DNA from 4 places in the Arthrobacter sp. efr-133-TYG-120 genome. Region 3 is predicted to be linked to each of the others. Evidence: riboswitches for the same ligand, from Rfam matches in the RefSeq annotation. Region 3 holds a riboswitch; each other region holds the start of a gene.
What was found. A riboswitch is a leader RNA that binds a small molecule or an ion and turns the genes downstream of it on or off. The one in region 3 is predicted to bind thiamine pyrophosphate.
Positions count from the first base shown of each region.

Region 1: it holds a riboswitch for thiamine pyrophosphate, as region 3 does, so the genes downstream of both, QRN51_RS18120 (bifunctional hydroxymethylpyrimidine kinase/phosphomethylpyrimidine kinase) here and QRN51_RS17705 (ECF transporter S component) in region 3, are expected to answer to the same signal.
Region 2: it holds a riboswitch for thiamine pyrophosphate, as region 3 does, so the genes downstream of both, thiO (glycine oxidase ThiO) here and QRN51_RS17705 (ECF transporter S component) in region 3, are expected to answer to the same signal.
Region 4: it holds a riboswitch for thiamine pyrophosphate, as region 3 does, so the genes downstream of both, thiC (phosphomethylpyrimidine synthase ThiC) here and QRN51_RS17705 (ECF transporter S component) in region 3, are expected to answer to the same signal.

Region 1 covers NZ_JARVRI010000032.1:63,480-71,143, reverse strand. The annotation lists gene obgE (GTPase ObgE) at 1-419, opposite strand, end outside; gene rpmA (50S ribosomal protein L27) at 565-828, opposite strand; gene rplU (50S ribosomal protein L21) at 889-1,197, opposite strand; gene QRN51_RS18120 (bifunctional hydroxymethylpyrimidine kinase/phosphomethylpyrimidine kinase) at 1,618-3,138, opposite strand; TPP riboswitch at 3,130-3,226, opposite strand; gene QRN51_RS18115 (Rne/Rng family ribonuclease) at 3,371-6,514, opposite strand; gene QRN51_RS18110 (vitamin K epoxide reductase family protein) at 6,984-7,664, shown strand, end outside.
Region 2 covers NZ_JARVRI010000036.1:132,909-140,572, reverse strand. The annotation lists gene QRN51_RS19415 (thiazole synthase) at 1-605, opposite strand, end outside; gene thiS (sulfur carrier protein ThiS) at 609-845, opposite strand; gene thiO (glycine oxidase ThiO) at 842-2,146, opposite strand; TPP riboswitch at 2,138-2,257, opposite strand; gene thiE (thiamine phosphate synthase) at 2,284-2,973, shown strand; gene QRN51_RS19395 (RNB domain-containing ribonuclease) at 3,011-4,525, shown strand; gene QRN51_RS19390 (DEAD/DEAH box helicase) at 4,814-6,508, shown strand; gene QRN51_RS19385 (DNA-methyltransferase) at 6,517-7,380, shown strand; gene QRN51_RS19380 (PHP domain-containing protein) at 7,377-7,664, opposite strand, start outside.
Region 3 covers NZ_JARVRI010000031.1:48,671-56,334, forward strand. The annotation lists gene QRN51_RS17665 (Na+/H+ antiporter subunit A) at 1-654, shown strand, start outside; gene QRN51_RS17670 (Na(+)/H(+) antiporter subunit C) at 651-1,106, shown strand; gene QRN51_RS17675 (Na+/H+ antiporter subunit D) at 1,103-2,692, shown strand; gene QRN51_RS17680 (Na+/H+ antiporter subunit E) at 2,689-3,255, shown strand; gene QRN51_RS17685 (MrpF/PhaF family protein) at 3,252-3,530, shown strand; gene mnhG (monovalent cation/H(+) antiporter subunit G) at 3,520-3,987, shown strand; gene QRN51_RS17695 (DUF4235 domain-containing protein) at 3,984-4,244, opposite strand; gene QRN51_RS17700 (NUDIX hydrolase) at 4,296-5,024, opposite strand; TPP riboswitch at 5,241-5,377, shown strand; gene QRN51_RS17705 (ECF transporter S component) at 5,452-6,081, shown strand; gene QRN51_RS17710 (ABC transporter ATP-binding protein) at 6,081-7,664, shown strand, end outside.
Region 4 covers NZ_JARVRI010000002.1:15,945-23,608, forward strand. The annotation lists gene rimM (ribosome maturation factor RimM) at 1-142, opposite strand, end outside; gene QRN51_RS01330 (RNA-binding protein) at 272-514, opposite strand; gene rpsP (30S ribosomal protein S16) at 516-938, opposite strand; gene QRN51_RS01340 (hypothetical protein) at 1,134-1,577, opposite strand; gene QRN51_RS01345 (VOC family protein) at 1,648-2,526, opposite strand; gene QRN51_RS01350 (amidohydrolase family protein) at 2,605-3,699, opposite strand; TPP riboswitch at 3,777-3,884, shown strand; gene thiC (phosphomethylpyrimidine synthase ThiC) at 3,880-5,709, shown strand; gene QRN51_RS01360 (alpha/beta fold hydrolase) at 5,710-6,459, opposite strand; gene ffh (signal recognition particle protein) at 6,563-7,664, opposite strand, start outside.

The sequences.
Region 1 (7,664 bases), on a different contig from region 3:
AAACCGGGTGCCCTGCGCTTCTGCGAAGACAACGAAGAGTTACCAAGGCCGCCCATGCCGCCTGCGGCGGCGACGAACTCGGTGCCTTCGCCGACGAGGTCAGCAAGGACGACGCCGTCCTTGGTCTTGACCACCGTGCCGTCCGGGACGGGAAGGACGAGGGTTTCACCGTTCTTGCCGCCCCGCCAGTCGCCCATGCCCGGGCCGCCGTTGGTTGCGTGGCGGTGCGGTGCGTGGTGGTAATCAAGCAGGGTGGTGGTTTGGGCATCGACGCGCAGGATGACGTCGCCGCCATTGCCGCCGTTGCCGCCGTCGGGTCCACCGAGGGGCTTGAACTTCTCGCGCTTAACAGAAACACAGCCGTGGCCGCCTGTTCCGCCGGATACGTGAAGTACTACCCGGTCTACGAAGGTCGCCACGTGTTTCTCCTCTATGTGGAAATTACTGCTTGAAGTGCGTGTTGCGCCGCTGTTGCGCGGCCGCCCGCCCTAGTAAATTCTAGTGCGGTTAAAAAGACAGATGGAGCGGGCCATACGGCCCGCTCCACCCGTTCAGAACGTGTTATTACTCTGCAGCTGCAGCAGCAACGATGTTCACTACGCGACGGCCACGGCGAGTACCGAACTCAACCGCGCCTGCCTGCAGGGCGAACAGGGTGTCGTCGCCACCGCGGCCGACACCGGCGCCCGGGTGGAAGTGGGTGCCGCGCTGGCGGACGATGATCTCGCCTGCGGAAACGACCTGGCCACCGAAGCGCTTTACGCCGAGGTACTGGGCGTTGGAGTCACGACCGTTGCGAGTGGAGCTCGCGCCTTTTTTATGTGCCATTTGAAATGCCTGCCTTTAAATTCTGGGGAATCTGTTGAAAACCTGAACAGCAACCAGTGGTTACTTGATACCGGTGATCTTGATCTTGGTCAGTTCTTGACGGTGACCCTGGCGCTTCTTGTAGCCGGTCTTGTTCTTGAACTTCTGGATGACGATCTTCGGACCACGGAGGTCTTCGAGGATCTCAGCCGTAACCTTGACCTTGGCCAGATCCGCAGCTGCGGAGGTGACCTTGTCACCGTCCACCAGGAGCAGTGCGGGCAGCTCAAGGGTGCTGCCGGCTCCACCGGGGACGCGGTTCAGGGTTACGTAGTCTCCAACGGAAACCTTTTCTTGGCGGCCGCCTGCGCGGACAATCGCGTACACCACTTGGGCACTCACTTCTCTCGACGTTTATTACTAAATTTGCGTGCGGAACCCCGATCCAAAAACGGGCCTGGTTCACGCTGTGCCTCAACGCCGTGGACTCCGGTACGGAATCCATGAGTCATCCCTCGAATAGTTCTAAATGAAAGGTCAGTTCCAAATGAACGGTTTCTAGGGGCATAACCCAAGTGTTGGCGTAAGCACCGAAGATCTAGATTACGCTAGTTTCGCCTTCGGCTGCAAATGAGGCCAGGTCCGGAGGCTGCCACGTGATGGCTGCCACAGACTGGCTATGCCGCCATCCGGTACCGTGCCCGTCCACCTTACCCTGCCGGCCGCGAAAAGCTCGGATCCTCACGCCGACACGCTGCAACGCCTGCGGGGGCAAGCCGCGTTCCGGTGCCTCCTCCCCGGAAGACCGGCTCAGCCGTGCAACCTTGGAGCATCGAAGAACGCCGTTTCATAGCGGCAGGATTGGGCAAACGCCTCCATCATCGCTGTGCACTCCGCGGGCGACGCAACCTGCGCGGCGGCATCCGTGATGTCGATCGCCTTGCGGGTGGCCTCCGCGAACGCCTCGTCCGCGTAGGTGCGCAGCCAATCCGCATAGGGGTGCTCGTCCGATACTCCGGCCTCGACAAACCCATGGTGGAGCCGCTGTCCCACCTCGGCGTACAACCAGTAGCAAGGCAACACGGCAGCAACCAGCACCGCATAGCTTCCCGACGCCGATGCCGCCAGCAAGTGGTCCACGTAGGCCTTGGTGACCGGGCCCAGCTCTCCGCTCACCTGGCGTCCACTGAGCCAATTCCGGTGCAGCTCGGATTCGACTTCAAGGCACATCTGCGAGCCGCGGGCCCAGAACAGCTGTTCGGTTTCACTCGGAGCGAGGGCGCTTGCCCGTGCCAGGACCCTGGAATAGCCGTTGAGATAGATGGCATCCTGGGACAGGTAGTAGCTGAACTGCGCTTCGCTGAGACCACCGGATTGCAAGTGCTGGATGAAGTCCAAGCCATAAATGGCTGCCAGTTCCGTTTGGGCGGCGTCCCACATCCGGACGGCGAAGTCCCCCGGTTGAAGGGCCTGCTGGAGCGCGTGGAAATGATGGATCGGCCCGTTGCCCTTCCCTACTTCCAGCACCTCGGACCGGGTCAGCGCCTCCTGGAGCCAGGGCTTGACGACACGCAAAGCAGACTCCCAATCGCCGAGCCGCGCCTTGGCCGTCGCCATCGCCGACGACAGGGAACATCCCGTCCCATGGCTATTGCGGGTCTCCACCCGTTGGCCGGCGAATTCCACCACGTCCTGGCTCAGGACTCCCCCGGTATTGACCAGGGCATCGGGGCAGCCGGCTCCCTGCAGATGGCCCCCCTTCACCAGGACGGTGTTTCCGCAGCTAGCGGCCAGGCGCTTGCCTTGCTCCAACGCCGATGCCCAATCAGTGGCAACAGGCTCGCCAAGCAGCATGGCCAATTCCGGAAGGTTGGGGGTCACCAGGTCTGCGAGGGGCAGCAGTTCCCGCAGTGCGGTTTCAGCGGACTCCGCGAGGAGCCTGTCGCCACTGGTCGCGATCATCACTGGATCCAGGACGACGACGGCGGGGCGCGCCTTGCCGAGCCAGCGGCGGACTTCGTGGATGACCGCCGCGTCCCCGAGCATGCCGATCTTGACGGCATCAACCGTGATGTCGTCGCTAATGGCGTCCAATTGCTGGCGCAGGAACTCCACGGGAGGCACATGGACGCCAGTGACGCCCTGTGTGTTTTGTACAGTGAGCGCCGTGATGACGGCCATGCCGTAGCCGCCATTGGCCGCAATGCTCTTCAGGTCTGCCTGGATCCCAGCACCACCTGAGGGGTCCGAGCCGGCGATGCTGAGGACCCTGGGGATGGGGCGCTGGATGGCCTTGAGCGGGTAGACAGATGATTGCGCCGAAACAGTCATGCGAGACATCCCTTCGCCGGTGCTAACCGGACAGGTTCAACGGGTCTGGTCTCAGCCGGCTCGGTGCGCGGCACCCCGTGTCAGTCCCCTAGCTTAACCCTGATCACGCCTCGCCCGCTGAAATCGCCCATTGCAACCGGACTGCCAGGGTCGGCGGATTGGCCCACAACGCCGAAACCCCGGCGGTTTCCACAGGAGCGGAAACGGCCGGGGCTTAGGCACGGTACTGCGTTCAGAGTTCGGACTTCGGCACACCGACGCCGAGGATGATCGGTTCCGCTGCCGCCGTCGGCTTCGTCGGGGCGGCGTCTGCCGCCTTGGCCTCGTGCGCGGCCCCACCGGAAGCAGCCGCGGCAACCTCGTGGTGCTCCACGTTGGTGGCGTTGGCGGCACCCTGGGCCCGGCTGGCGCTACGGTTGCGTCGGCCTCGGCGTCCACGCGAACCCGAGTCCGGGGATTCACCGCTTGCAACGGCTGCGGGGGCCTCTGCGGGGGTTTCCTTGGCTGACGTTGACGTCGTGGCGGTGTCCGGAGCTTCTCCGAGGCCTGCGAATGCCTGTGCCAATAGGTCCAGGCTCATGGCAGGTGTGCCACTTGCAGCCTCCTCTTCGTGGTGGACGAAAGGCAACGCAACTTCCTCGCCGCCGAATCGCAGCACAGGCTTCGAACGTTCCTCGCCACTCGAAGCAGCGGCCGGAGCCTGGACCGGGGCCGCTGGGGCCCGGACCGGGGTTACTTCCGCTGCGTGCCCGTCGGCGAGCAATTCCGCCGCGTGGTGGAGCTCGTCGTCGTGCAGGTGGGCAGCGTGGGCTGCAGCCGCGATGGTGGCAAGGGCTGCGCGGGTGGCTGCCTGCCGGTTCGGGTCGGTGGATTCCACAGTGTGGACCGGCACCGAAGGGGTGACGGGCAGTTCAGTGGTCCCCGGCCCCGTGCCGCGGCCGCGGCGACGCTTGCGCTGCTCGGGGCGGACGGCTGGCTGTGACTCCGTGCGCGGGTGGTGGTGTTCAGCTGCCACGACGTTGGCCCGACGGTGCTCCACGGGCTCGTCGTGCGTGACGATTCCGCGCCCTGCGCACGTCTCGCACTGCTCGCCGAAGACCTCCAGCAGGCCGGTGCCCATGCGCTTGCGGGTCATCTGGACCAATCCAAGCGAGGTCACCTCGGCGACCTGGTGCTTGGTACGGTCCCGGCCGAGGCACTCGACCAGGCGGCGCAACACGAGATCGCGGTTGGATTCCAGGACCATGTCGATGAAGTCGATGACGATGATTCCACCGATGTCGCGCAAGCGGAGCTGGCGGACCACTTCCTCGGCAGCCTCAAGGTTGTTCTTGGTGACGGTCTCCTCGAGGTTGCCGCCGCTGCCGGTGAACTTCCCGGTGTTGACGTCGACAACCGTCATGGCCTCCGTGCGGTCGATCACGAGCGAACCACCGGAGGGCAGGAAGACCTTGCGCTCCAAGGCCTTGTGGATCTGTTCGTCCACGCGCCATGCCGAGAAAATGTCCTGGTCCGAGGTCCACTTCTCGAGGCGTCCCACCAGGTCCGGCGCCACGTACGTGACGTAGGCCTCGATGGTGTCCCAGGCTTCATCGCCGGAGACGATGAGCTTGGAGAAGTCCTCGTTGAAGACGTCACGGACAACCTTGATGGTGAGGTCCGGTTCGCCGTACAGCAGTTCCGGAGCCAGGATCTTGGTGGACGTGGACTGGCTTTCGATGCCTTCCCACTGGGCCCGCAAGCGGTTGATATCGTGCGTCAGTTCTTCCTCGGAAGCACCCTCGGCGGCGGTGCGGACAATAACGCCCGCGTTCTCCGGGAGGCGGTCCTTGAGGATTTTCTTCAGGCGGTTGCGCTCGACGTCGGGCAGCTTGCGGGAAATTCCCGTCATTGACCCGCCCGGTACGTACACAAGGTAGCGGCCGGGAAGTGAAATCTGGCTCGTCAGGCGTGCGCCCTTGTGGCCCACCGGGTCCTTGGTGACCTGGACCAGCACGGAGTCGCCTGACTTCAGGGCGTTCTCGATGCGGCGCGGTTTGCCTTCCAGGGTGACGGCATCCCAGTTGACTTCACCGGCGTACAGTACGGCGTTGCGGCCGCGCCCGATGTCTACGAACGCGGCTTCCATCGACGGCAGCACGTTCTGGACCTTGCCCAGGTAGACGTTGCCGATGAGGGAATCCTGCTGCGTCTTGGACACGAAGTGCTCCGCGAGCACGCCGTCTTCGAGGACACCGATCTGGATCCTGTCGTCGCGCTGGCGAACGATCATCTGGCGGTCGACGGACTCACGGCGGGCCAGGAATTCGGCCTCGGTGATGACCTGGCGGCGGCGGCCGGTCTCGCGGGATTCGCGGCGGCGCTGCTTCTTTGCTTCAAGGCGGGTGGAGCCCTTGACGCTCGTGACTCGGTCGGAGCCGCTGGTGGACTCAACGTGCGCGCGGGGAGCGCGGACGCGGGTCACCGTGTTGGGGGGATCGTCGTCTCCGCCGCCCGTCAGTTCCAGGTCCTGATCGCCGCGACGACGGCGCCGGCGACGGCGGGAGGTCACGCCTTCTTCGAGGGCCTCCTCGGTACCGGCTTCTGCCTCGTCCTCGGATTCCGCAGAGGTTTCTTCTCCCGCGTCATCACGCTCGGTGCCCCGGCGTCCGCGACGGCCACGGCTGCGACGCCGACGGCGGCTGCCGGCTTCGTCCAGTTCGTTCTCCTCGGAACCTTCCTCAGCTTCGGCCCGCGGTTCCTCGTCGACGACGGCCGGACGGACAACGGCGCTCAAGTCAGGTGCCTGGAAGATCATGGACGTGACGGAGGCAGGTTCCAGGAACAGCGACGCGATCGGACTTGCGGCTTCGGCGTCGACGGCCGGCTCCCCGGTGGTTTCCTCGGGCGCGGGCTCCTCGGCCGGCGGCTCCACAGTGGTTTCCCCGGGCGACGCAACGTCGGCAGCCGGTGTTTCAACCGGGGCTTCTTCGGCAACGGGCTCGGCGCTCTTTGCCCTCGTCGTACGACGCCGGCGGACCGGTTTTTCGGGGGCGGCTTCGGCCTCTGGTGCTATTTCAGGTACGACGGCGGCAGCAGCCTCCGGTGCCTCGCCACCTTCCGTGGACGCTTCTTCAGCGAAACCCGGCAGCGGCTCGGTGGTTTCGACCTTCTTTCGAGCCCTGGTGCGCCGGACGGGAGCCTTGGGCGTTTCCGCGTCGCTCGCTTCGGCGACAGGCTCGGCGGCGGTTGCGGCAGCTCCGGCGTCGGGGGCTTCATCCGCGGCGACCGTCTTCGGTGCAGCCTTGCGGCGGGTGCGGGTGACCTTTTTAGGTGCTTCGGTGGTCTCGGTGGACGCCGCATCTTCGGCGGCGGCTACAACTTGCTCGTTATCCATATGTGGCAACACTCCTGCCCTTGCGCAACCGCCACATCCGGTGCCCAGAGGGGCAATATTGTCAAAACCCGCAGGCGTTGACAGAAGTCAGTAGTAGTCTTTCCGGTTCGCACCAGCATGGGGGTGCGGCATCCACGGAAAGCCGGCTTCGCTCCAAACCCGTTGTTCTAATGCCACAACCAGGTGCCGTCCATGGTCACTGCGGCCCTGCCGGGGATCATTGGATCCTGGGCATGCCCTGCAAATGATTGGCGGTCTTGGGAACAAGATACCGGACCGGATTCCGCATGTGGATCGGCTTCCGGCCATGTTCATTCTCTCACACGTCCGCACTCCCGGCAGGAAGCATGCCCTGAAAGCTTCCGTGCCGCCGCCTTTGCTGGACGCGTCCTCCAGCCTCCGCGGCTAGAATCCTCCCAAGAGCAGTCCCCGGTCCTGCGCCGGGCCATCCAGAAAAGGACAGCCAACCATGCCGAGCCCCGCCAGCCCGAACCTGGCCAATAACGATGCCCGCTCCCTCAGGCAGGAGGGAACCGGCAGGCACACCGACGACGCAGCCATGCCGCGCATGGTCCGCGACCGCCCCTTTGCCTGGCTCTTGCTCGCCACCGGCGCGGTCGCGTGGCTTGCGTCCGGCGCACTCGTGCTGGAAAAGCTGCAGGTTCTCATGGACCCCAACCACATAACGGCCTGCGACCTCAATCCGTGGGTGTCCTGTGGCAGCGTCATGAAAACACCGCAGAGTTCGGTTTTCGGTTTCCCCAACATGTTCATCGGGATTGTCGCCTTCGCCGTGATCATCACCACCGCCATGGCGATCTTTGCCGGGGCCAAGTTCGCCCGCTGGTATTGGATCGGACTGCAGACGGGCGTCACACTGGGGTTCATCTTCATCGTCTGGCTCTGGTCCCAGGCCCTGTATGTCATCCATATCCTGTGCCCGTTCTGCATGGTGGTGTGGGCATGCATGATCCCGCTCTTCGTCTTCGTGACCATCAGGAACGTGGCGCACGGAGTCATTCCAGCGCCCGCAGGCCTGGCCAAGATCCTGAGCGAATCCGGTTGGATCATTTCCGCGCTGCTCTACGTTGGCGTGATCGCCAGTATCTTCTTTGCCTTCATCAACGTCTTCATCGGTACGTCGGGTTAC
Region 2 (7,664 bases), on a different contig from region 3:
TCGGACGCGGTGCCGATGCCGGCGTCGAGCACTACCGGCACCGAAGCGCGGGACACAATCAGCTCGATGTTGTGGGGATTCAGGATGCCCAGGCCGGTGCCGATAGGCGCGCCCAACGGCATCACCGCAGTTGCCCCGAGGTTCTCCAGGCGAAGCGCAAGTACGGGGTCGTCGTTGGTGTAGGCGAAGACCTTGAAGCCGCGGTCCACCAGCTTCTCCGTCGCATCCACCAACTCCACGGCGTCAGGCAGCAGCGTCTGTTCGTCGGCGATGACCTCGAGCTTCACCCAATCCGTTTCCAATGCCTCCCGGGCTAGCTCGGCTGTCATGACGGCATCCTTGGCGGTAAAACAGCCGGCGGTGTTGGGCAGGACACGGATGCCGTGGTCTACGAGCAATTGGAACAGCGAACCGGTTTCCGTCGGTGAGTACCGCCGCATTGCGACGGTAGTGAGTTCGGTGCCGGAAGCCAGCAAGGCTGCCCCGAGGCCGTCTAGGCTCGGAGCTCCGCCGGTTCCCATGATAAGGCGCGAGCCGAACTCAACACCGTCGATCACCAGGGCATCGGTTCGGGTGCCTGCTTCGTGAGTGCTTGCTGTGGTCATGGTTCAGCCTCCCTGTACTGCGGTAACGATTTCGAGTTCATCGCCCTCTGCGAGCGCGGTGGCAGCCCACTGGCTGCGCGGCACCACTTCGGAATTGCGTGCGACGGCGACGCCGATCTTGCGTCCGTCGGCCGCTTGGCCGCTGGAATCCACAACGCGTCCGGTGATGTGGCTGACGAGGGTGGTGACGGAAGCGTCGTCGCTCAGCGTGTGGTCTGCGCCGTTCAATTTGATGTTCATGCGTGGTCCTTCAGAAGGGGATTTAAGGTATCGGCGGATGGGCCGTCTGCGGAAGCCCTTGCTGCTGAGTGCGGGCGGGAGAAGCGGTCCGGGCGGAATTTGTTCCACCGGGGATCGGCGGTGCCATCCATGAGTCCAACGCAGATTTTTGCCGCTGCCGGAGTGAGGAGCACGCCATGGCGGAAGAAGCCGCTGGCCACGATGAGGCCGGGCACGGTTCCTTCCCGACCTTCGACGCGGCCCAGCAGCGGTGCGTTGTCCGGGGTGCCCGGACGGGCCCGGGCAGTTGCTTCGAGGAGTTCCAGCTCGGCAACGGCCGGAACCAATACCTGGGCGTCGCGGAGCAATTGGTAGACGCCGCCGGCTGACACCGGGTTGGCCGATCCCCCGGACGACGACAATCCGTCCTCACGTTGCGTCGCGCCGATCACCACGGTCCCGTCATCGCGGGGAACGATGTAGACGGGCACTCCGCGCACCATTCCCCGGACCGTGGCGGTGACCAGCGGTTGCAGGTGGTCCGGGACGCGCAGCCGCAGTATGTCGCCGTAGACGGGACGCAACGGGAGCGACAATCCATCCGGCAGTCCTTTCACGCGGGCGGCATCGAGTCCGTTGGCTACCACCGTTTCCGTGGCAAGCACTTCGATGCCTGAGCCGAGCACGGCCCCGACGGCGCGCCCGTCCTCCCACAGGAGGCCCGCCGCAGTGTCCCGGACCGCGAAACCGCCTTCGGCCCCCGGAATCCAGCTCGAATCGCCGGGCTGGTGCTCCGCCAGCGCGCCTAGAATCGCGGCCGAAAGCCGGCGAGGATCCACTTGGTGGTCGCCCGGGATGTCGAAGGCACAGGAAATCTGCGGGCTCAAGAGCGGCTCACGCTCCCGTGCTTCGCGCAACGGCACGGATTCCACCACCAGGCCATGGGCCAGCTGGACGTCCCGAAGATCGGCGAGCGCCCGGCGGTCCGCTGCGTCCGCACCGACGGCGAGGGTCGGCGTCGTCCGGTAACCCGTGCTGCGTCCGGTTCGTGAGCCGGTCACATTGTGTTCGAAGTCCGGCCACAACGCCGACGATTCGAGCATGAGCTCCAGGAGGTCCTCTTCCTGGTAGTGCAGTTCACTGACGGGTGCCAACATCCCCGCCGCCGCGAAAGTAGCGCCGCTGGCCGGCGCGGGATCGATCAGGACAACCGAGCGGCCCGACCTTCGGGCTTCCCACGCAATGCCCAGGCCAATGACGCCGCCCCCGATCACCGCCACGTCTGTGTGCAGGGGCCCGTGCTGGGTGTTTACTTCGTCCATGGAGTCCTTCCCTACGCCGGTACTAGCCGGATCAGGTCAAGCGGTCGGCGCTGAAGCCCTCTCAGCCGCGCGGCGATTGTGACTGCCGCCGCGGCTCCCGCGGTACCAGCCCAGTTTAGAGGAACTACTCTGTTTCCATGACCCAGCACGATGTCCACACCACCGCCCGCCTCTACCTCTGCACCGACGCCCGCAAGCAACAGGGTGATTTTGAGCAGTTTGTCGATGCCGCGTTCGAGGGCGGCGTGGACATCATCCAGCTGCGCGACAAGACCATCGAAGCGGCAGAGGAACTGGAACTCCTGGAGATCCTGCAATCCGTGGCGCACCGTCAGGGCCGGCTCTGGGCAGTCAACGACCGCGCCGACGTAGCGTCCCTCGCCGGCGCACCGGTGTTCCATATCGGCCAAAAGGACATTTCGCTGCACTCGGCCCGGAAGCTGCTCCACGACCCCACCATCATCGGCCTCTCCACGCACACGCCGGAGCAGATTGACGCAGCCATCGCCGCGTCGCCTGGCCGGAGCGGCTTGGACTACTTCTGCGTCGGGCCTGTGTGGGCCACGCCCACCAAGCCTGGACGCTCCGCCGTCGGGCTCGATCTGGTGAAGTACGCTGCCAATGCGGTGAAGCAGGCAGACGAAGAGACCGTCGGCGGCGTAGTGCTTCCTTGGTTTGCGATCGGCGGCATCGATCTCAGCAACGTGGAAGAGGTAGTGAGGGCCGGCGCCAGCCGCATTGTTGTGGTCCGCGCCATCACCGAGGCCGAGGATCCGACGGCGGCAGCCCAGGCACTCCTGGCCGCACTGGACGCAGCGGCGGCCTAGCGAGACGCCGGGAGATTTTGGAGTTACCCTGACTTTCGTGTCACATCAGCGCATAGCCCCGAACGTCTCTGAAACGTCGAACCAGCTCGCGGAAGCACTGGCGGCGCTTCGGACCGAACTCGAGCTGCCCGCGGGTTATCCCGCTGAAGCACTGCGCGACGCGGAGGCCGCGGTTTCAGGACACAGGCTGCCGGCGCAGGACCTCACGGGCGTTCCGTTCATCACGATCGACCCGGCCTCTTCCACGGATCTCGACCAGGCCCTCTTCATTGAGCGGTCCGGGAATGGTTACAGGGTTCTCTACGCCATCTCCGATGTGCCCTCCTTTGTGCCACCGGGAGGAGCGCTCGACGCCGAGACCCGCCACCGGGGACAGACGTACTATGCGCCGGACGGCCGCATACCGCTGCACCCCGAGATCATCAGCGAGCACGCCGGAAGCCTGCTGGCGGGCCAGGACTGCGGAGCGTTCGTGTGGGACTTCGAACTCGATGCCGAAGCAGAGTTCCGCACCGTCTCAGTTCGCCGGGCAAGCGTACGCAGCCGCGCCAAGCTCAACTACAAGGGCGTCCAGTCCGCGATCGATTCCGGGACAGCTGATCCCGTCCTGCAGTTGCTCAAGGAGGTCGGGCTCAAACGGGTGGAACTCGAACGCCGCCGCGGCGGAGCGAGCCTGAACATGCCTGAACAAGAAATCGTCCAACTGCCCGACGGCGGGGGGTACAGGATCGTCGCAGCTCCCTCGCTGCCCGTCGAGGACTGGAACGCCCAGATTTCGCTCATGACCGGGATGGCGGCGGCCCAGCTGATGCTCGACGGCAAGGTTGGAATCCTGCGCACCATGCCCGCTCCCGATGAGCGCTCGCTGCTCCATTTCAAACGGCAGGCCGGGGCACTCGGCAAGCCTTGGACCGAGGGGACCAGCTACGGCGAGTACCTACGGACCCTCGACGGCAAAGACCCCCGGCAATTGGCCATTCTCCATTCCGCGGGGCTGCTTTTCCGGGGCGCCGGATACACGCCTTTCGACGGCGAAGTACCGGGCAGCGTCATGCAGTCAGCCATCGGCGCACCATATGCCCACACCACTGCGCCTTTGCGCCGGCTGGTCGATCGTTTTGTCCTGGTCATCTGCGAAGCACTGAGCAACGGAACGGAGATCCCTGCATGGGCCCGGGATGCTTTGCCGAGCCTGCCGGAGATCATGGCGTCATCCGACCAGCTTGCCGCCAAAATGGAGCGCCTCGCCTTGGACACGGTGGAGGCCGCACTCCTGGTGAACCACGTCGGACAGGAATTCGACGCCGTGGTGATTTCCGGATCGAAGCCTGCCAAGAACAACGGAAACGGGAACGGGAACAGCACCAACGGCCACAACGGGAATGGGAATGGGAACGGCAACTCCCACGGCCCCTCCGGCATCGTCCAGATCGCCGAGCCGGCGGTCACCGCTCGTTGCGATGGCGAAATGGAGTCCGGTACGAAGGTCCGCGTGAAACTGCTTGACGCGGACATTGCCACCCGCCAAATCACCTTCGAACTGCTCCAGTAGCGCAATCAGTTCACAGGACCGCGGCCGCGATCCGGGGTTTATTGCACCCAGACGCTAGACTGTGTGAGTAGTAATGGATGCCCGGTCGTTGATTCAGTTAATTTTTTGACATCAACAAGCCCGCCCCTACGCGATCTTGAGATACACCAGCTGGTCCCCAGTGCCAGTATTTAGATAGCCCGCGATCGGCTTCCACTGGATTTGCTTGCGCCCGTCCGTGCTCCGGAACGGCCCTGCCACAACCGTTGAGCACGCAGCGCAGCCCAAATGAATAAGGAAAACTCCACTGTGAGTGAATTGCACACCCATGAAGTTCTGACAGACGGAACCGAAACGATCGAACCCGAGGAAACCATTTCCTCGGACGAAACACCCCACGAGATCGCGGAAAAGTCCTTCGCCGACTACAACGTCCGCGCCGACATCGTCGAGTCCCTCGCCGACGCCGGAATCACCCATCCCTTCCCCATCCAGGCCATGACCCTCCCGGTGGCCCTGGGCGGTCACGACATCATCGGCCAGGCCAAGACCGGTACCGGAAAGACCCTCGGCTTCGGCATTCCTGCGCTGCAGCGCGTCGTCGGACCGGGCGACGCCGGTCACGACAAGCTCGCTGTCCCGGGTGCACCCCAGGCTCTCGTGATTGTTCCGACCCGCGAACTCGCGGTCCAGGTGGCCAACGACCTCCAGACGGCATCCCGGAAGCGCAACGCCCGTATCGCCACCATCTATGGCGGCCGCGCTTACGAGCCCCAGATCGAAGCCCTGCAGAAGGGCGTCGAGGTTGTTGTCGGCACGCCCGGCCGTTTGATCGACCTCTACAAGCAGAAGCACCTGAACCTCAAGAACGTTCGCATGGTCATCCTCGACGAAGCGGACGAGATGCTTGACCTCGGCTTCCTTCCGGACGTCGAGACTTTGATTGCCGGCACTCCCGCCGTCCGCCAGACGCTTCTCTTCTCGGCCACCATGCCCGGACCGGTCATTGCCATGGCCCGCCGCTACATGACGCAGCCCACCCACATCCGTGCCGCAGACCCGAATGACGAAGGCCTGACCAAGCGCGACATCCGCCAGCTCATCTACCGTGCCCACAGCATGGACAAGATCGAGGTTGTCGCCCGCATCCTGCAGTCCCGCGGCCGCGGCCGGACCATCATCTTCACCAAGACCAAGCGCACCGCCGCCAAGGTAGCCGAGGAACTCGTCGATCGCGGCTTCGCTGCCGCGGCCATCCACGGCGACCTCGGCCAGGGTGCCCGCGAGCAGGCCCTGCGCGCCTTCCGCAACAACAAGGTAGACGTCCTGGTGGCCACGGACGTCGCCGCCCGTGGCATCGACGTGGACGACGTCACGCACGTCATCAACTACCAGTGTGTCGAAGACGAAAAGATCTACTTGCACCGCGTTGGCCGCACCGGCCGTGCCGGCAACAAGGGCACCGCGGTCACATTCGTCGATTGGGACGACGTCCCCCGCTGGGCCCTCATCAACAAGGCCCTGGGCCTGAGCTCTCCCGAGCCCGTGGAGACGTATTCTTCGTCCCCGCACCTGTTCGCCGACCTGGATATTCCGGAAGGCACCAAGGGCCGCCTGCCCCGCAACCAGCGCACGCTTGCGGGCGTCGACGCCGAGGTCCTGGAGGACCTGGGCGAGACCGGCAAGAAGAACTCCCGTTCCGGCGGCGATTCCGGTCGTGGACGCTCCGGCCGTGACAGTGGCCGGGAGGGTGCACGCCGCGGTCCCAAGTCCGCTGAGACTCCGGCCCGCGACGGCGACGGTGAGGGCGGCCGCAACCGCACGCGCCGCCGTCGTACGTCCGAAGGCGAAGCAGCCCCCGCTGAGGCAACGGCCCAGTCTGCCGAGCCGCAGTCCGGCGAGGGCTCGGACAAGCCCGCCCGCGCACGCCGTTCCCGCACCCGCCGCCGCAACGGCGAAGTGGTCTCGGCTTCCGGTGCCTCCGGCGAGAGCACCGAGGCTTAACGGCCTCAATGACTGACACTGTTTGGGCGCCGGACGGCAGCAACTTGGTGGTTCACGCGGACAACGCGGATTTCCTCCCGACGCTGCCGGACGGCGCCTTCACACTGATTTACGTGGACCCGCCCTTCAATACGGGCCGGGTCCAGAGCCGCCAGGAAACGCGCATGGTCCGCAACGCCGACGGCGACGGAGACCGCGTCGGCTTCAAGGGACGCTCGTATGACACCATCAAGGGCGCCCTGCACCGCTACGACGACGCGTTCAGCGACTACTGGTCCTTCCTGGAACCCCGGCTTGTGGAGGCCTGGCGCCTCCTCGCCGACGACGGCACTTTGTACCTGCATCTGGACTACCGCGAAGTCCACTATGCCAAGGTCATGCTGGACTCGATCTTCGGCCGGGAGTGCTTCCTGAACGAGATCATCTGGGCCTACGACTACGGCGCACGCGCCAAGAACCGCTGGCCCACCAAGCACGACAACATCCTCGTGTACGTCAAGAACCCCGCCAAGTACCACTTCGACAACGCCGAGGTCGACCGCGAGCCGTACATGGCGCCGGGCCTCGTGACTCCGGCCAAACGCGAACTGGGGAAGCTTCCCACGGACGTTTGGTGGCACACCATCGTTTCCCCGACCGGCAAGGAAAAGACCGGCTACCCGACCCAAAAGCCGGAAGGCCTGGTCCGGCGGATCGTCACGGCATCGAGCCGGCCAGGAGACTGGTGCCTCGACTTCTTCGCGGGTTCCGGCACGCTCGGTTCAGTCGCGGCGAAACTCGACCGCAGGTTCGTGTGCGTGGACCAGAACGCCCCGGCCATCGATGTGATGCGCAAGCGCCTGGACGGCAAGGCCACTTTCTACCCCGTCTAGCGGACTACCGAACTACCCGTGCCCAGCTCCTCGATGCGGGCCAGGACGTCGGGGGACGTCAGGTTCTCCCCGAGCAGGTTGGGTTTGCCGGTTCCGTGGTAGTCGGACGATCCGGTCATGAACAAACCGTGTTCGGCAGCCAGTCGCCGCAGGAACACGCGGCCTTCCTCGGGATTGTCGCGGTGCTCCACTTCCAGCCCGAGCAGGCCGGCGTCGATCATTTCCCGGTAAGTCCGTTCCCCGACCACCCGGCCGCGGGCCGAGGCGACCGGATGCGCGAAGAC
Region 3 (7,664 bases):
GGGGGCAGTTCGCGCGACGACGCCTCGCTGGCACTCGTCCGCAAGTTCGCGGGCTCCCTGACGGACCCCTGGCTCGTGGCCGGCCGAACCCTTGCACCGGAACGGCGTTCCATCATCTTCGAAGTGGTCACGCGGCTGATTTTCCACTCGATGATCGTTTTCTCCGTGTACCTGCTGTTGGCGGGACACAATCTTCCGGGTGGCGGCTTCGCCGGCGGACTCACGGCCGGGCTTGCCCTGACCATCCGTTACTTGGCCGGCGGACGGTTCGAGTTGCGGGAAGCCGCACCGATCAGCGCCGGCATGCTGCTGGGAACCGGCCTTGCGACGGCGGCCGCAGCGGGCTTCGTACCGTTGCTTCTGGGCGGCCAGGTGTTCCAAAGCGCCATCATCGAGTTCTGGCTACCGTTGTTCGGGGACATCAAGTTCGTGACCTCCACGATCTTCGACATCGGCGTGTACCTCGTGGTCGTAGGCCTGGCCCTGGACGTGCTGCGGAGCCTGGGAGCCGAGATCGACGAACACTTCGAAGAGACCGCCAGCGGAGACGTCCGGGATTCAGGGGATGCCCGATTGGAAGTTCCCACCTCCGCACCAACGGCCGCAACCACGGCGCAGTCGGCAACAACCTCGCTCGGGAAGGGGACCCCATGAGCGTCAACTTGACCTTGTTGATCGTCATGGGAGTGCTCTACGCCTGTGGGATCTATTTGATCCTGGAACGCAGCTTGACCCGCGTTCTCCTGGGGCTCATGCTCCTGGCAAACGCCACCAACCTGCTGATCCTGGCGACGGGTGGATATGCCGGACTTGCCCCGCTGTTCAACAAATCGACGGATCCGCGCGACTACAACGATCCTTTGCCGCAAGCGTTGATCCTGACGTCGATCGTGATTTCCTTCGCGGTGACGGCATTCATGCTCGGCATCATCTACCGGACCTGGGCATTGGCACGGCAGGACGACATCCAGGACGACGCCGAAGACAGGCGCGTCGCGAAGACACCCAGCTTTGACGCCGAAGACGACTCGGTGGTTCCCGAGGAAACATCCGAATTCCCGGTTACGGCAGTCACCGAAGCAGCCAAGGAAGGAGGCCCCCTGTGAACATCGCCAGCCTGGCGCCGCTCGCCGTCGTGCTTCCCATCCTCGGTGCCGCACTGACGTTCGCCCTGAACAGGAACCCGCTGGCCCAACGCGCGGTCAGCATCGCTTTGTTGTCCCTCACGTTGCTCCTGGAATGCTGGCTCCTTGCCTCGGTATGGACCACAGGCACTGCATCCGTCACCCTGGGCGGCTGGCAGCCGCCGTTTGGCGTGGTGATGGTGGTGGACCAGTTCTCCTCGCTCATGTTGGTGGTCTCCTCCGTCATCAGCCTCGCGGTACTGATCTATGCCACCGGCCAGGGCATGGCCGACGGCGACCGTGAGGCACCGGTGTCGATCTTCCACCCGACCTACCTGATCCTGGTGGCCGGTGTCTCGAACGCCTTCCTCACCGGTGATCTCTTCAACCTGTACGTCGGCTTCGAGATCCTGCTGACGGCGAGCTACGTGCTCATGACACTGGGCGGTACCGGTCCGCGCATCCGCGCCGGGGTCACCTACGTGGTGGTTTCCGTCGTGTCTTCGGTGTTGTTCCTGATCGCCATTGCGATGATCTACGGAGCAACCGGAACCATCACCATGGCGGATCTGGCTATCAAGCTGGCCGAATTGGATCCGGGCACCAGGAACCTGCTCCACGTCATGCTGCTCGTGGCCTTCGGCATCAAGGCCGCCGTGTTCCCGCTGTCCTTCTGGCTGCCTGACTCGTACCCGACCGCACCGGCACCGGTCACTGCCGTGTTCGCCGGTTTGCTCACCAAGGTGGGCGTCTACGCCATGGTCCGCACGGAGACCCTGCTCTTCCCGGGCGATACCTTGAACACCCCGTTGATGGTGGTTGCGCTCCTCACCATGCTCGTGGGCATTCTTGGTGCCATAGCCCAGAGCGACATCAAACGATTACTCTCCTTCACCTTGGTCAGCCACATCGGCTACATGGTGTTCGGGCTTGCCATGTCTTCCGTAGCCGGGCTTGCTGCCGCCGTCTTCTATGTGGCCCACCACATCACTGTCCAAACGAGCCTGTTCCTGGTGACCGGCTTGATCGAGCGCCGCGGTGGGAGCTCGTCGGTGGACAGGCTGGGTGGGCTCGCAAAGCTGTCTCCACTCCTCGCGCTCTTGTTCTTCATTCCGGCCATGAACCTCGCGGGAATTCCGCCCTTCTCCGGGTTCCTGGGGAAGCTCGGACTCCTGCAGGCAGGCATCGCCCTCGGGACACCACTGGCCATTACCTTGGTGGTGGGCGGGGTGGTCACGAGCCTCTTGACCTTGCTGGCCATTGCCCGCGTCTGGAACCGCGCATTCTGGCGGAAGCCCGAGGACGCTGACTACCCGGCCGCCGTCCTCAAGGACACTGCCGCCGTCGGCCTGCTTCCGAGGACCATGGTGGGGCCAACCGCCGCGCTGGTGGTCTTTGGCGTGGCGCTGACAGTCTTCGCAGGTCCGCTGTTCCAATTGGCCGGAAACTCCGCGGAACAGATGCTGGACCGTACGGCGTATATCCATTCCGTGCTCGGCGGGAATGCCAAAGTCCCGGGCATCGCTGCGCCGGGTGCGTCGACCCCACTGCAGGGGGTTGGCAAGTGAGCCGCAAGCGGATTTCGTTCCGCACCGAGTTGCCCCTGCTGGTCTGGCTGGTGGTCGTGTGGGGTGCGCTCTGGCGGGACTTCAGCCCCGGCAACCTGGTATTCGGTGCGCTGATCGCCGTGGTGGTAGCCAGGGTCTTCTACTTGCCTCCAGTGGAGCTCAGCGGACGATTCAACGTGCTGCGCGCCATTCCTTTCGCCGTCGTGTTCCTTGGCAAAGTGGTGGCCGCGAGCTTCCAGGTCATGTACCTCGCGGTCTTCCGCGGGCCCTTGGTAACCAACGCCGTCGTCGCTGTTCCCCTCCGTAGCCATTCCGACCTCATGGTGACCGCAACAGGGCACGTGATTTCGCTGATTCCGGGTTCCTTGGTGGTGGAGGTGGACCGCTCGACGTCCACGCTCTATATCCATGGGCTCAATGTCCGCAACGATGTGGACACCGCCAAGCTGCGCAAGGAAGTCCAAGACACGGAGGCCTCGCTGATCCGGATCATGGGTACCCAGGCGGAAATGGACGCACTCCAGGCCGAAGGCTGGCCTGCAACGAGGGGAGCTCGCTCGTGAAAGACATCGTGCTGATCGTCACGGCGGTGATCCTTAGCCTCGCCGCCGCCGGCGCGATCTACAGGATCGCCGTCGGGCCGTCCCTGCTGGACCGGGTGCTCGCCTCGGACGTGCTGCTCGCCATACTGGGTGCTGCGCTGGCCATCGACATGGCCGTCAACAGGCACCTCAACAACCTCGTGCTGCTCGTCGCGCTGACGCTGATCGGTTTCATCGGATCGGTGACGGTGGCGCGCTTCGTGGCCGACCGGAGAGGACAGGTCAATGACTCCTGACGCCACCGGAGCGGATGCCGTCATCGATGCCGTCACCGCGGTGCTGCTGATCGTCGGTGCGGTGATGTCATTGGGCGCGGCGATCGGCCTGTTGCGCTTCCCGGACCTGATGAGCCGCATGCACGCAGCTACCAAGCCGCAAGTGCTCGGGCTGTTCCTCGTCTTGGCGGCCATCGGGCTGCAGATGCGCGAATGGTGGGTGTGGCCGATCCTGGCCGTCGCTTGGATCTTCCAATTGCTGACGGTGCCGGTGTCCGCACACATGGTGGGCCGCGCAGGCTACCGGACCAAGCACCTGCACCCCGAGTTGCTGAGCATCGACGAACTCGAGGCCGTGGTGCTGCGGGCCGCCGGTCAACGGGCAGCGGAGAAAGCCCAAGCCGACCCGACAACTCCCCACAGCGGGAACGGTGGGAGCCCAGGCCCTCACGGCGCCAACGGCGGGCCGTCAGCCTAGACGATGTCCTGTGTCTTCGAGAAACGCGAGATGGCGCGCTGGGTACTGCGGCTTGCGAAAACCTGGATGACGGCGCTGACAGTCGCCGAAATCAGGGCGAAGGTCAGTGCAGAGCGCAGGCTTGCCTCCATATCATCGTGACCCTTGGGAGGTTTCTTGCCGGTGGACTTTTCCCACAGCGCATTGACGAGCTTGGTGCCGACAAAGCCAGCGCCGATGCTCACGCCGGTGCCGAGCAGTTTGATGAGGAGGTTCATTCCGGGACTCCTTGCGGGTGGAAACAGGACCGTCCCCAGCCTAACCCCACTTCAGGGCAGTTCCGGAGCAACGGATGGAGCTTGGCGCCTCTGCCGGAAGAACTCCTCCAAGGCCCCGGGCTTTGGACGGACAGGCACGATGTCACGGTCCTCGCCCAGTATCGCTTCCACTGTGCCGAGGGCGAGGAGCTCATCCAGCAGCGCCAGCGTGGGCGGCATGAGCTTGAGTGTTCCGGCGACTTCGGCGTCCAGGATTCCGCGGACGGGCATCCACAAGGACGACGACGCTTCCGTGGTCTGGTGCCTTGGCTCGGCACCGGAAACCGGGCAGGCAAGGTAGAAGTACGTGTCGAAGCGCTTGGGCTGGTCCTGCGGAGTGACCCAGTTGGCCCACGGGCGGAGGGTGGCGGCGTCAAGCTTCAGCCCGGCCTCTTCGAACACCTCACGCTGCGCGGCCGCCAGCACCCGGCCGGCGTTGAACCTGGCGGAGGCAGGCTCGACGGCGATGCTGCTCCGGTGCCATGCAGCGGCGTGCTGCTCGACGACGTCGTCCGCGAAGTCCCAGCCGGAGCTGTCCACCTGGTCCACCCGGCCCCCGGGGAAGACCACCATGCCCGCGGCGAAATCCATCGTGGAAACCCGGTGCTGGACGAACACCTCCAAAGCCTGCGCCGCACCTTCAGAGCCCCCGGGAACCGCGGCATCCCGGACCAGGATCACGCTTGCGGCGAGCCTCGGTTCCGCCACCGTGGTGCTGTTCGCTTCGCCATTGCCTGCCAAGACCGCTCCTTTGCCCGCTCTGCCGCGTCACATTCTGCTGGATCATTGTCCCAGTTTCTGCGGCCGCCCGCGCCATTCCGGGCCGGCCTGCGCTCACCCGGCGAGTGATCCAGCAGAATCCCTCGTCCCCGCGTGTTTGTGACCGTTCCGCGGACGCCAACACAGCGCCCGCAACCCCGCCAAGGTGTAAACTGAACCACGCCCAAAAGGGTGGATTGATAACGACAGGGGAGCGCCGCCGTCGGGCACGCAGCAATGCGGCACGGAGGACGGGCGCTGAGAGTGCGGACAGCCGCAGACCCTCGAACCTGATCCGGCTAGTACCGGCGCAAGGGAGTCGAGTTCTCATAGTGTCCGGACCGGCGCGGCGGAAGCCGCTCGCAGGCAACCGGGAACACTTTCCCCTCCTGTTCCTCAGGAGGACAAAATGACTGGTATTTCTGCAAGGCCGGGCCTCACCAAGCCTGGTTACAACTGGCGCGTCGTGGACATCGTCGTGGCGGCACTCATCTCGATCGCCGGTGGCGTGATCTTCTGGGCATGGGACCAGATGGCTTTGGTTGCCACGCCTATGTCCGCGGGCTACCCGCCCCTGAGTGGCCTGATCGCCGGCGGCTGGATGATTCCGGCAGTCTTGGGCATGCTCATCGTCCGCAAGCCCGGTGCGGCAATTTTCTGCGAAACAGTGGCCGCCACGAGCGAGCTCATCATGGGTTCCCAGTACGGCACCACGGTGCTGATCTCGGGCCTGCTCCAGGGCTTGGGGGCGGAACTCATTTTCCTGGCCTTCATGTACAAGAAGTTCAACCTGCCGGTGTCCCTGCTGGCCGGTGCCGGTGCGGGCCTGTTCTGCGGCCTGAACGACTCCTTCTTGCCGTGGGGCTGGAACATAGCCTACGAGCCGGTCGACAAGCTCGCGTACATCGTGTTCTGCACGATCTCCGGGGCCGTCATTGCCGGTGCCCTGTCCTGGATCGCTACCCGCGGCCTGGCCAGGACCGGTGTCCTGAGCGCGTTCGCGTCACGCAAGGCCGCCTCGGAGCCCGTCTTTTCCTGATGCCCAGTCCTGATTCCGGCACCTCTGCCGTGGTGCGACCCGCCGCCATTTCCGCGCAGGGCTGGGGCTGGCGGCACGCCGGCCGCACCACGCAGGCCATCCACGCCCTGGACCTGGACATCCGTCCGGGCGAGCGCGTCCTGCTGCTTGGCCCCTCGGGCGCAGGCAAGTCGACGTTCCTCCATGCCCTGGCGGGCGTGCTGGGCGAGGAAGGCGACGACGCCGACGAGACCGGCTCGTTGCTGGTTGACGGCGTTTCCCCGAAGGCCCAGCGGGGCCGTGCCGGACTCATGCAACAGGACCCCGAAACCCAGGTGGTGCTTTCCCGCCTGGGCGACGACGTCGCGTTCGGCGCCGAGAACCTTTGCGTGCCGCGGGACGAGATTTGGAAGCGGGTCCATGAAGCGCTCGACGACGTCGGGCTGCTGCGGAGGGCCGGTGGCAGTGCCAGCGGCAACTTTTCGCTCGACCACCCGACGTCGGCCCTCTCGGGCGGGCAGAAACAGCGCCTTGCGCTCGCCGGCATACTGGCGATGCGTCCCGGCCTGATCCTCCTGGACGAGCCGACCGCCAACCTTGACCCGGCCGGCGTCTTGGAAGTGCGCGATGCCGTGGGCCGCTGCCTGGACAAGACCGGCGCCACCTTGGTGGTGGTGGAACACCGGGTATCGGTCTGGAAAGACCTCGTGGACCGGATTGTGGTGCTTCAGCCGGGCAGTTCCTCCTCGGGAGGTTCGACGCCGGCGGTGCTTCTGGACGGTGACCCGAACACGGTTCTGGCGCAAGCAAGGGACATGCTCACTGCTGCGGGCGTCTGGGTGCCTGGTTACGTGCCGGCCACCCGCCCACGTTCGGGAACAGGCGCCGGACCGGCGGCCGACTCCGGGGCGGGGAGCTCCCGGAATGGGGGCGAGTTGCTGCTCGCCACCCAGGAGCTTGCGGTGTCCCGCGAACGGACACGGCGCCGGGGGTTCAAAACGATCGCCCCGCGTCCTGTGCAGTCCGGACTCGACGCCGAAGTGTTTGCCGGGCGGGCACTGACCATCACCGGTCCCAATGGCGCCGGAAAATCGACCTTCGCTTTGACCCTCGCGGGGCTGTTGGCGCCGATATCCGGGGCGGTGACTGCCGCCGTCGGGCTCAGCGACGGCGCGGGCCCCGACCCGTTCAAGTGGAAGGCCCAGCAGCTGATCTCCCGCATCGGGACTGTGTTCCAAGAGCCCGAGCACCAGTTCGTCACCGGCCGCGTCCTCGATGAGCTCATGTTCGGCCCCAAGCATCTTGGCCATGGCGAGGAACGGGTGGACGAGTTGCTGGAACGGCTGCGCTTGGGGCATCTCGTGGACGCCAATCCGTACACGCTCTCCGGGGGCGAAAAACGGCGGCTATCCGTGGCGACGGTGCTCGCCGCGCACCCCCGCGTCCTGGTGCTGGACGAACCCACTTTCGGCCAGGACGCGAACACGTGGGCTGAGCTTGCGTCGTTCCTTTCCGAACTGCTCGACGCCGGCACCTCCGTGGTTTCCGTGACCCACGACCAGGAATTCAGCTCCGTCCTGGGCGGCGCCGAGATGCGGCTCGAG
Region 4 (7,664 bases), on a different contig from region 3:
TCAAGGGGCCAGCCTTCGCGGGCTCCACCACAAATTCGGTGCCCGGGACGAAACGATCGCCAGGGGCATCGGTGAGCACCTGGACGGTGACTTCGCCGCGGATTCCGTGGGGCTTGCCGATTCGGGCAACCTGGAGCTGCATGGGGTTCCTCTGATTTCTTCGCTGGGCCCGGATGAGGGACCCACGGCTGGGTTTGCTCGTAAAACAATCCGGCCCCTCCACCATAATCTGGTGAAGGGGCCGGATTTAAGACAAGTATTGCTGAGCGCGTTACCGGCGACGGTCGGTGTCGACGACGTCGACCCGCACCTGCTCGCCGCCCGCCAATGCCGCAATCACAGTGCGCAAAGCGCGTGCGGTGCGACCCTGGCGACCGATCACCCGTCCGAGGTCGTCCTGGTGAACGCGCACCTCGAGGGATTCCCCGCGGCGGTTGTTCTTGGCACTGACCTTGACGTCCTCAGGGCTGTCAACGATCCCGCGGACCAAGTGCTCGAGCGCTTCTGCCAGCAACTTACTCAGCCTCGGTGGTCTCTGCTTCAGCGTCAGCGGGAGCTTCAGTTGCTTCCGACTGCTTGGCCTTCTTGGTGATGGCTTCCGGAATGATGACGGAACCCTTCTCCGGTGCAACGAAAGCAGGCTTGGCGACCTTGGTCTTCAGCGTGCCTTCCTGGCCCGGGAGGCCCTTGAACTTCTGCCAGTCACCGGTGATCTTGAGGATCGCGGCAACCTGCTCGGTCGGCTGGGCGCCGACGGACAGCCAGTACTGTGCACGCTCGGAGACAACCTCGATGTACGAGGGCTCTTCGGTGGGGTGGTACTTGCCGATTTCTTCAATCGCACGGCCATCGCGCTTGGCGCGGGAGTCCATGACGACGATGCGGTAGTACGGTGCGCGCATCTTACCGAAGCGCTTAAGGCGAATCTTTACGGCCACTTTTGTGGTCACTCCTGTTTCTGAAACGGGGTTGAGCCCGTCGTTCTGCACCCGTGGGGCGGGCCATACTTGAGGGTTCCAAGGACAAGATGCACACACGGAGAGAGGGGCCGCGCGGATCGAGTACCTGTCCATTGTGCCAGATGGCGGACAGTATTTCGAACACGCGGTCCGTGCGGCGGCTTTTCTGCGGGATTACTGCTCAGCGGACCAGACGTAGAGACCGCCCCGTTCGGCCTTTTCGACGTCGCTCGCGAGGGCCGCCAACTGCTGGACGTACAGGCGGGCCTGTTGGGCATCAAAGGGCATGTCCTCTTGGGCCGCCCAGCGTTCGGCGACGTCGTCGAGGACGTTCCCTTCGCCTTCGGTCTCGTAGCTGAGGAGCTCAGACAGGGCACGCACCATCGCTTCCGGGACGCCCAGCAAGGCGTCGCTGGTGACGTCCACCAAAGCAAGCTCATAGTCGGCCCCGCCTGCGTGCACGGCCGTGCCCGCGAGGTCGCCGAGTTGTTCTACTTCGAAATCGCTGATTCCCGGGATCCGTACCGCGGCGCCGGATACGTCGCTGCCCTTCTCCAGGGCAGCGGCCCTCTTGAGTGCTTCATCGTGGGTGGCAACAAAGATTTCAGCAAAGCCCATGGAAAGTACTCTCATTCAGTCGTGCCAACGGAGCTGCGGCGCAGCGGCCGAGATGCGCCACGCCGTCGGATCAAGCGTAGCGGACCGCGACCCGCAGGCGGTTGCGCCACGGGTCCTCGAAGCGGAGCTCCTGGCCTGTGTGGTGCGAGGCGATGCCCGCTACCTTGAGGCGATCGGCGAGCGCGCCGACGTCGTCTCCTGACGGCACTTCGATGACCACCTCGCCGAGGCCGAGGGTGTCCTTGCGCGGGCCTGCACCGCGGCTGTTCCACACGTTCATGGCCATGTGGTGGTGGTAGCCGCCCGCGGAGACAAACAGGGCCTGCCCGTGCCAGCCGGCGGTCTGCTCGAAGCCGAGGGTGTCGACGTAGAAATCATGGGCGGTCTTCACGTCGCCCACCTGGAGGTGGACGTGCCCGACGCCGGCGCCCGCCCCATGCTGGCCCGTCACGGCCGCTTCACTCAGGTACTGCTGGAGGTAGCGCTGCGGCGGGAGCGGCAAGCTGTCCATCACGACCGAGCTGCCGTTCCACTCCCAGCCTTCACGGGGCTTGTCGTAGTAGAGTTCGATGCCGTTGCCCTCCGGGTCGGTGAAGTAGAAGGCTTCGCTGACCAAGTGGTCGGCACTGCCGACGAAGGCGTGGGGTTCGTACTGCGCGGCGGAGGCAACAGTTGCGGCGAGCGAGGGCTGATCCTCGAAAAGCAGCGCCGTGTGGAAGAGTCCGGCCTCTCCGCGGCCCGGGATCTGGAGACCAGCGGCCGGCGCGAGGTGCACCAACGGCTTGCCTAGCCGGCCGAAGTAGAGCCCGCCGTCCTGTTCGGCGACAACGTCCAGCCCCAGCGCCCGCTGGTAGTAGTCGCCCATGAGCTTCATGTCCCCCACTTTGAGCATGACAGTGCCCATGGTGAGTTCGGCAGGAAGGAGATCCTGGCTGGATGTGATGGTCATGTGAAACTCCCGGCTTTTTGTGGCGCCGCCCTTCGGCAACCTCTATGTATCTAAATTACTTGAAGCTTCAATTTATTCCTAATGCCCGGCGCTTCCTGAAATGTGTCCCCTCAGAACGGTGCATCGTGGCTGCAGCACGATCTCAAGGGACGCTCGGGGATCCTTTGCGTAGAGCACGACGTCTGCGCTGGCGCCTTCGCTGATGCCGTCGGCACCCAACCACTCACGGGCGGACCAGCAGGCAGCATCCAGGGCTGCGGCCGCCGGAAGACCCGCCCGCTGGAGTTCCAGGATCTCCTCGCCGATCCGGCCGTGTTTGATGACGCTTCCGGCGTCGGTTCCGGCGTACACCCGCACTCCGGCATCGAACGCCTCAAGGACCCGCTCATGCCGGCGCTTCCACAATGCGATCATGTGGGCGGCGTAGCGCGGAAATTTGGTTTCAGCCTGCTTCGCGATGTCCGGAAACGTCGCAATGTTGATGAGCGTGGGGACAATCGGCACATCCTGGTCCAGCAGCCGGGGAATGTGGTGGGGCAACAATCCGGTGGCGTGCTCGATGCAGTCGATCCCGGCGTCGAGCATGTCATCGATTGTCCCTTCGGCGAAGCAATGGGCGGTCACCCGCGCCCCCTCGTCGTGTGCGGCCGCGACGGCGTCCTTGACGACGGCGGCCGGAAAGGACGGGCCGAGATCCCCGGCGGAGCGGTCGATCCAGTCCCCCACGATCTTGACCCAGCCGTCTCCGGACCGCGCCTGCTTGCGGACTGCCTCCATCAGATCCTCCGGCTCCACCTCTTCGGCCAGCCCGGGGATGTACCGCCGTTGCCTCGCGATGTGCCTGCCCGCGCGGATGATCCTCGGCATGTCCGCCCGGCGTTGCAGCCAGCGCGTGTCGCTTGGGGATCCGGCATCGCGGATCAAGAGGGTCCCGGCATTCCGGTCCGCAGTCGCCTGCAGGCGGGCAGTCTCCTCGTCGACAGCTCCGCCCTTGCCCAAGCCAACGTGGCAATGCGCGTCGACCAGGCCGGGAAGCACCCAACCGTCCAGGACGACGTCGGGCTTCGCAAGGGGCCGGACGAAGGTCAGCCGTCCGTCGACCGACCAGAGGCCGCGCCGTTCCTCCTCCGGCCCGGTGAGGACGGCGCCGCTGAATTCGATGATTTCCGCCATGATTCCACCCTAGTTCCCGGGAGCTTCGCCGGCGCGGTCACATCTGTCACAAGCGCTGGCAGCTGTGGTAGCTTCGTCTACGACCACACGGGGGCCCTTGCAAGGGCTGAGATCGGGCTGATGCAGCCTGCGACCGTTGAACCTGTCCGGGTAATGCCGGCGAAGGAAGTGAGTAATCCTTTGAGCACCAAAGAAACACAGCTGAGCCCTACCCAAAAGGGATCGGACCACGATGTGACCCAATCCCTCAAGTCGCATTCCCTCGCGTTCCTGGAGGATGCCGACACGGGAATCCGGGTTCCAGTGACGGAAATCGCCCTCGAACCGTCCCCCAACGGCGAGGCCAACGCCCCGTTCCAGGTGTACCGGACCGCCGGACCCGGGAGTGATCCCGTAGTGGGCCTCGAACCATTCCGCAGCGAGTGGATCGAAGTCCGCGGCGACACTGAGGCCTACAGCGGCCGCGAACGGAACCTGCTCGACGACGGCAAGTCGGCCGTGCGCCGCGGCGCCGCCTCCGCGGAGTGGAAGGGGGCACAGCCGGTGCCCCGCCGCGCCGTCGACGGCAAGACCGTGACACAGATGCATTACGCGAAACAGGGCATCGTCACGCCCGAAATGCAGTTCGTGGCACTTCGCGAAAACTGCGATGTGGAACTCGTCCGCAGCGAGGTCGCTGCCGGCCGGGCCATCATCCCCAACAACATCAACCACCCCGAATCCGAACCGATGATCATCGGCAAGGCGTTCCTGGTGAAGATCAACGCCAATATCGGCAACTCGGCCGTCACCAGCTCCATCGCCGAAGAAGTGGACAAGTTGCAGTGGGCAACGCAATGGGGCGCCGACACCGTCATGGACCTGTCCACGGGCGATGACATCCACACCACCCGCGAATGGATCATTCGTAACTCCCCCGTACCGATCGGCACGGTACCCATCTACCAGGCCCTCGAGAAGGTCAACGGCGAAGCCAACAAGCTCACGTGGGAAATCTTCCGCGACACCGTCATTGAGCAGTGCGAGCAGGGCGTGGACTACATGACCATCCACGCCGGCGTGTTGCTGCGCTACGTGCCGCTCACCGCGAACCGCGTGACGGGCATCGTTTCCCGTGGCGGCTCCATCATGGCGGGCTGGTGCCTGGCCCACCACGAGGAAAACTTCCTCTACACCCACTTCGACGAGCTCTGCGAAATCTTCGCCAAGTACGACGTCGCGTTCTCGCTGGGTGATGGACTGCGCCCGGGCGCGACGGCGGACGCGAACGACGCCGCGCAGTTCGCCGAGCTGGACACCTTGGCCGAGCTGACGAAGCGCGCGTGGCAGTACGACGTGCAGGTCATGGTCGAAGGCCCCGGACACATCCCGTTCCACTTGGTGCGGGAGAACGTGGAGCGCCAGCAGGAGCTGTGTGACGGCGCGCCGTTCTACACGCTGGGCCCCCTTGTCACCGACGTCGCCCCGGGCTACGACCACATCACCTCCGCCATCGGCGCCACGGAGATCGCACGCTACGGAACCGCGATGCTCTGCTACGTCACTCCGAAGGAACATCTGGGCCTGCCCAACAAGGACGACGTCAAGACCGGCGTGATCACGTACAAAATCGCCGCCCACGCCGCTGACCTGGCCAAGGGACACCCCGGCGCCCACGAACGCGACGATGCGCTGTCCAAGGCCCGCTTCGAGTTCCGCTGGCGTGACCAGTTCGCGCTGTCGTTGGATCCGGTCACGGCCGAATCCTTCCACGACGAGACACTCCCGGCAGAACCGGCCAAGACGGCGCACTTCTGCTCCATGTGCGGACCAAAATTCTGCTCCATGCGCATTAGCCAGGACATCCGCGACGAATACGGCTCAGCCGATTCCCAAGCGGCCATCGCGGAAATGTATAGCGGCATGCGCGAAAAGAGCGAGGAGTTCCTGGCATCAGGGGGCAAGGTCTACTTGCCCGAGCTTGAGGTTCCCGCAGGAAAACGTGAGGCGGCGTCAGGAAACCTGAACTGATCAGGAAGCCTGGACTGATCCTGCGCGGCTGGCATCCGCGATGAAGGAGCGGATGATCCGGTCCCCTTCAACTGAGTCATGAGGCCGGTGTCCTCCAGCCGCAACGCGGTGGAGGGCGCCGGTTTCCTGCAAGTAGCCGGCGATCTCTTCGTAGAGGGGTTCCCAACCACCGGTCAGCACAAGCGTGGGAACTCCCGGCACAATGTGCAGGGGCGCTTCCCACGGCGGAGCCTGGAGCCGCAGGCGTCGCGCGGTTCGCCGGGCCTCCGGGGTGCTGAGGACAGCCGCCTCGGAAGAAAACGCCCTGCGGACGAATTCGCGTTGGTAATCGTCATCGCTGAGTTCGTGCCGGATCCGGAACAACGGCTCCATGAGTGCCCGGTACGCCGCGGTGGCGGGTAATTCAGCTGTCAAGGAAAGACAAGCCGGTTCCACCAGCACGAGGGAGCGGACCAGGTCCGGCCGCTCCACCGCGGCCAACATGGCGGAAATCGCGCCTTGCGAGTGCGCGACCACATGGCCCCCACGCGCGGGGCCGGGGGCCGATGCGGCCTCCCGAGCTCCGAGGCACTCGAGGATAATCTCCACATCGGCTGCAACATCGGATTCCAAAGGCTCGGCCTGCGCATCAAAGCCGTGGCGTTTCAGGAACAGTGCATCGTACGCCAGCGCCATGCCATGCTGTTTCGGCCACGCCGCAGCGCCGAATGTGCCTGCTCCATGGACGAACACGACGCGCTGCTTTTGCATCCCCCCAGCCTATGGCACGGGGCTGACAACCCAACTCACTAGCAGTTGTTGTCGTTCTGAGGGGTCAAAACGACACCTACTGCTAGCCAGTTGGGTGGGACGGCTACTTGCCGAGGAACTTGTCGAAGCCCTTGGGCAGGTTCAGCTGTGAGGGGTCGAAGTCGCCGGAAGGCTGGCCGAATGCCGCGCCGGTGCGGACGGCGTTCGCCCGCTTGTTCTCGGCGTCGCGCAGTTCCTGGGCAGCCTTGGCGGGGTTTCCGGAACGGGCCTTCTTCTTGGGCGCATTCTTGCTTGCCTTGCGGGACCCGCCACCGAGGCCGGGCATGCCAGGCATCCCGGGCATGCCGCCGCCCTGGGCCAGCTTCTTCATCATCTTCTGGGCCTGCGCGAAACGCTCCAGGAGGCCGTTGACCTCGGAGACGTGCACACCGGAACCACGGGCGATGCGGGCCCGACGGGAGCCGTTGATGATCTTCGGAGCCAGACGCTCGTGCGGGGTCATGGAGCGGACAATCGCCTCCACGCGATCGATTTCCCGCTCGTCGAACTGCTCCAGCTGCTGGCGGATGTTCTGCGCACCCGGCATCATCATGAGCATTTTCTTCATGGAGCCCATGTTGCGGATCTGCTGCATCTGGGCGAGGAAGTCGTCCAGGGTGAAGTCTTCCTGGTCGGCGAACTTCTTCGCCATCCGGGCCGCTTCATCCTTGTCCCAGTTCTTCTCGGCCTGTTCGATCAGGGTGAGAACGTCACCCATGTCGAGGATGCGGGAAGCCATGCGGTCCGGGTGGAACAGTTCGAAGTCGTCCAGGCCTTCGCCGGTGGATGCGAACATGACCGGCTTGCCGGTGACGGACGCGACCGAGAGCGCGGCACCACCGCGGGCGTCGCCGTCGAGCTTCGACAGCACGACGCCGGTGAAGTTGACGCCTTCGTCGAAGGCAACCGCCGTGTTGACGGCGTCCTGGCCGATCATGGAGTCGATGACGAACAGCACTTCGTTCGGGATGATCGCCTGGCGGATACGGCGCGCCTGGTCCATCATTTCGGCGTCGACGCCGAGGCGTCCCGCGGTGTCCACGATCACGACGTCGTGCAGCTTCTGCCGGGCTTCGTCGACGCCGGCGCGTGCGACGGCGACGGGGTCGCCGGTGGGAACATCCAGATCCGAGGTGGTGCCGGGGTGCGGAGCAAACACAGGTACG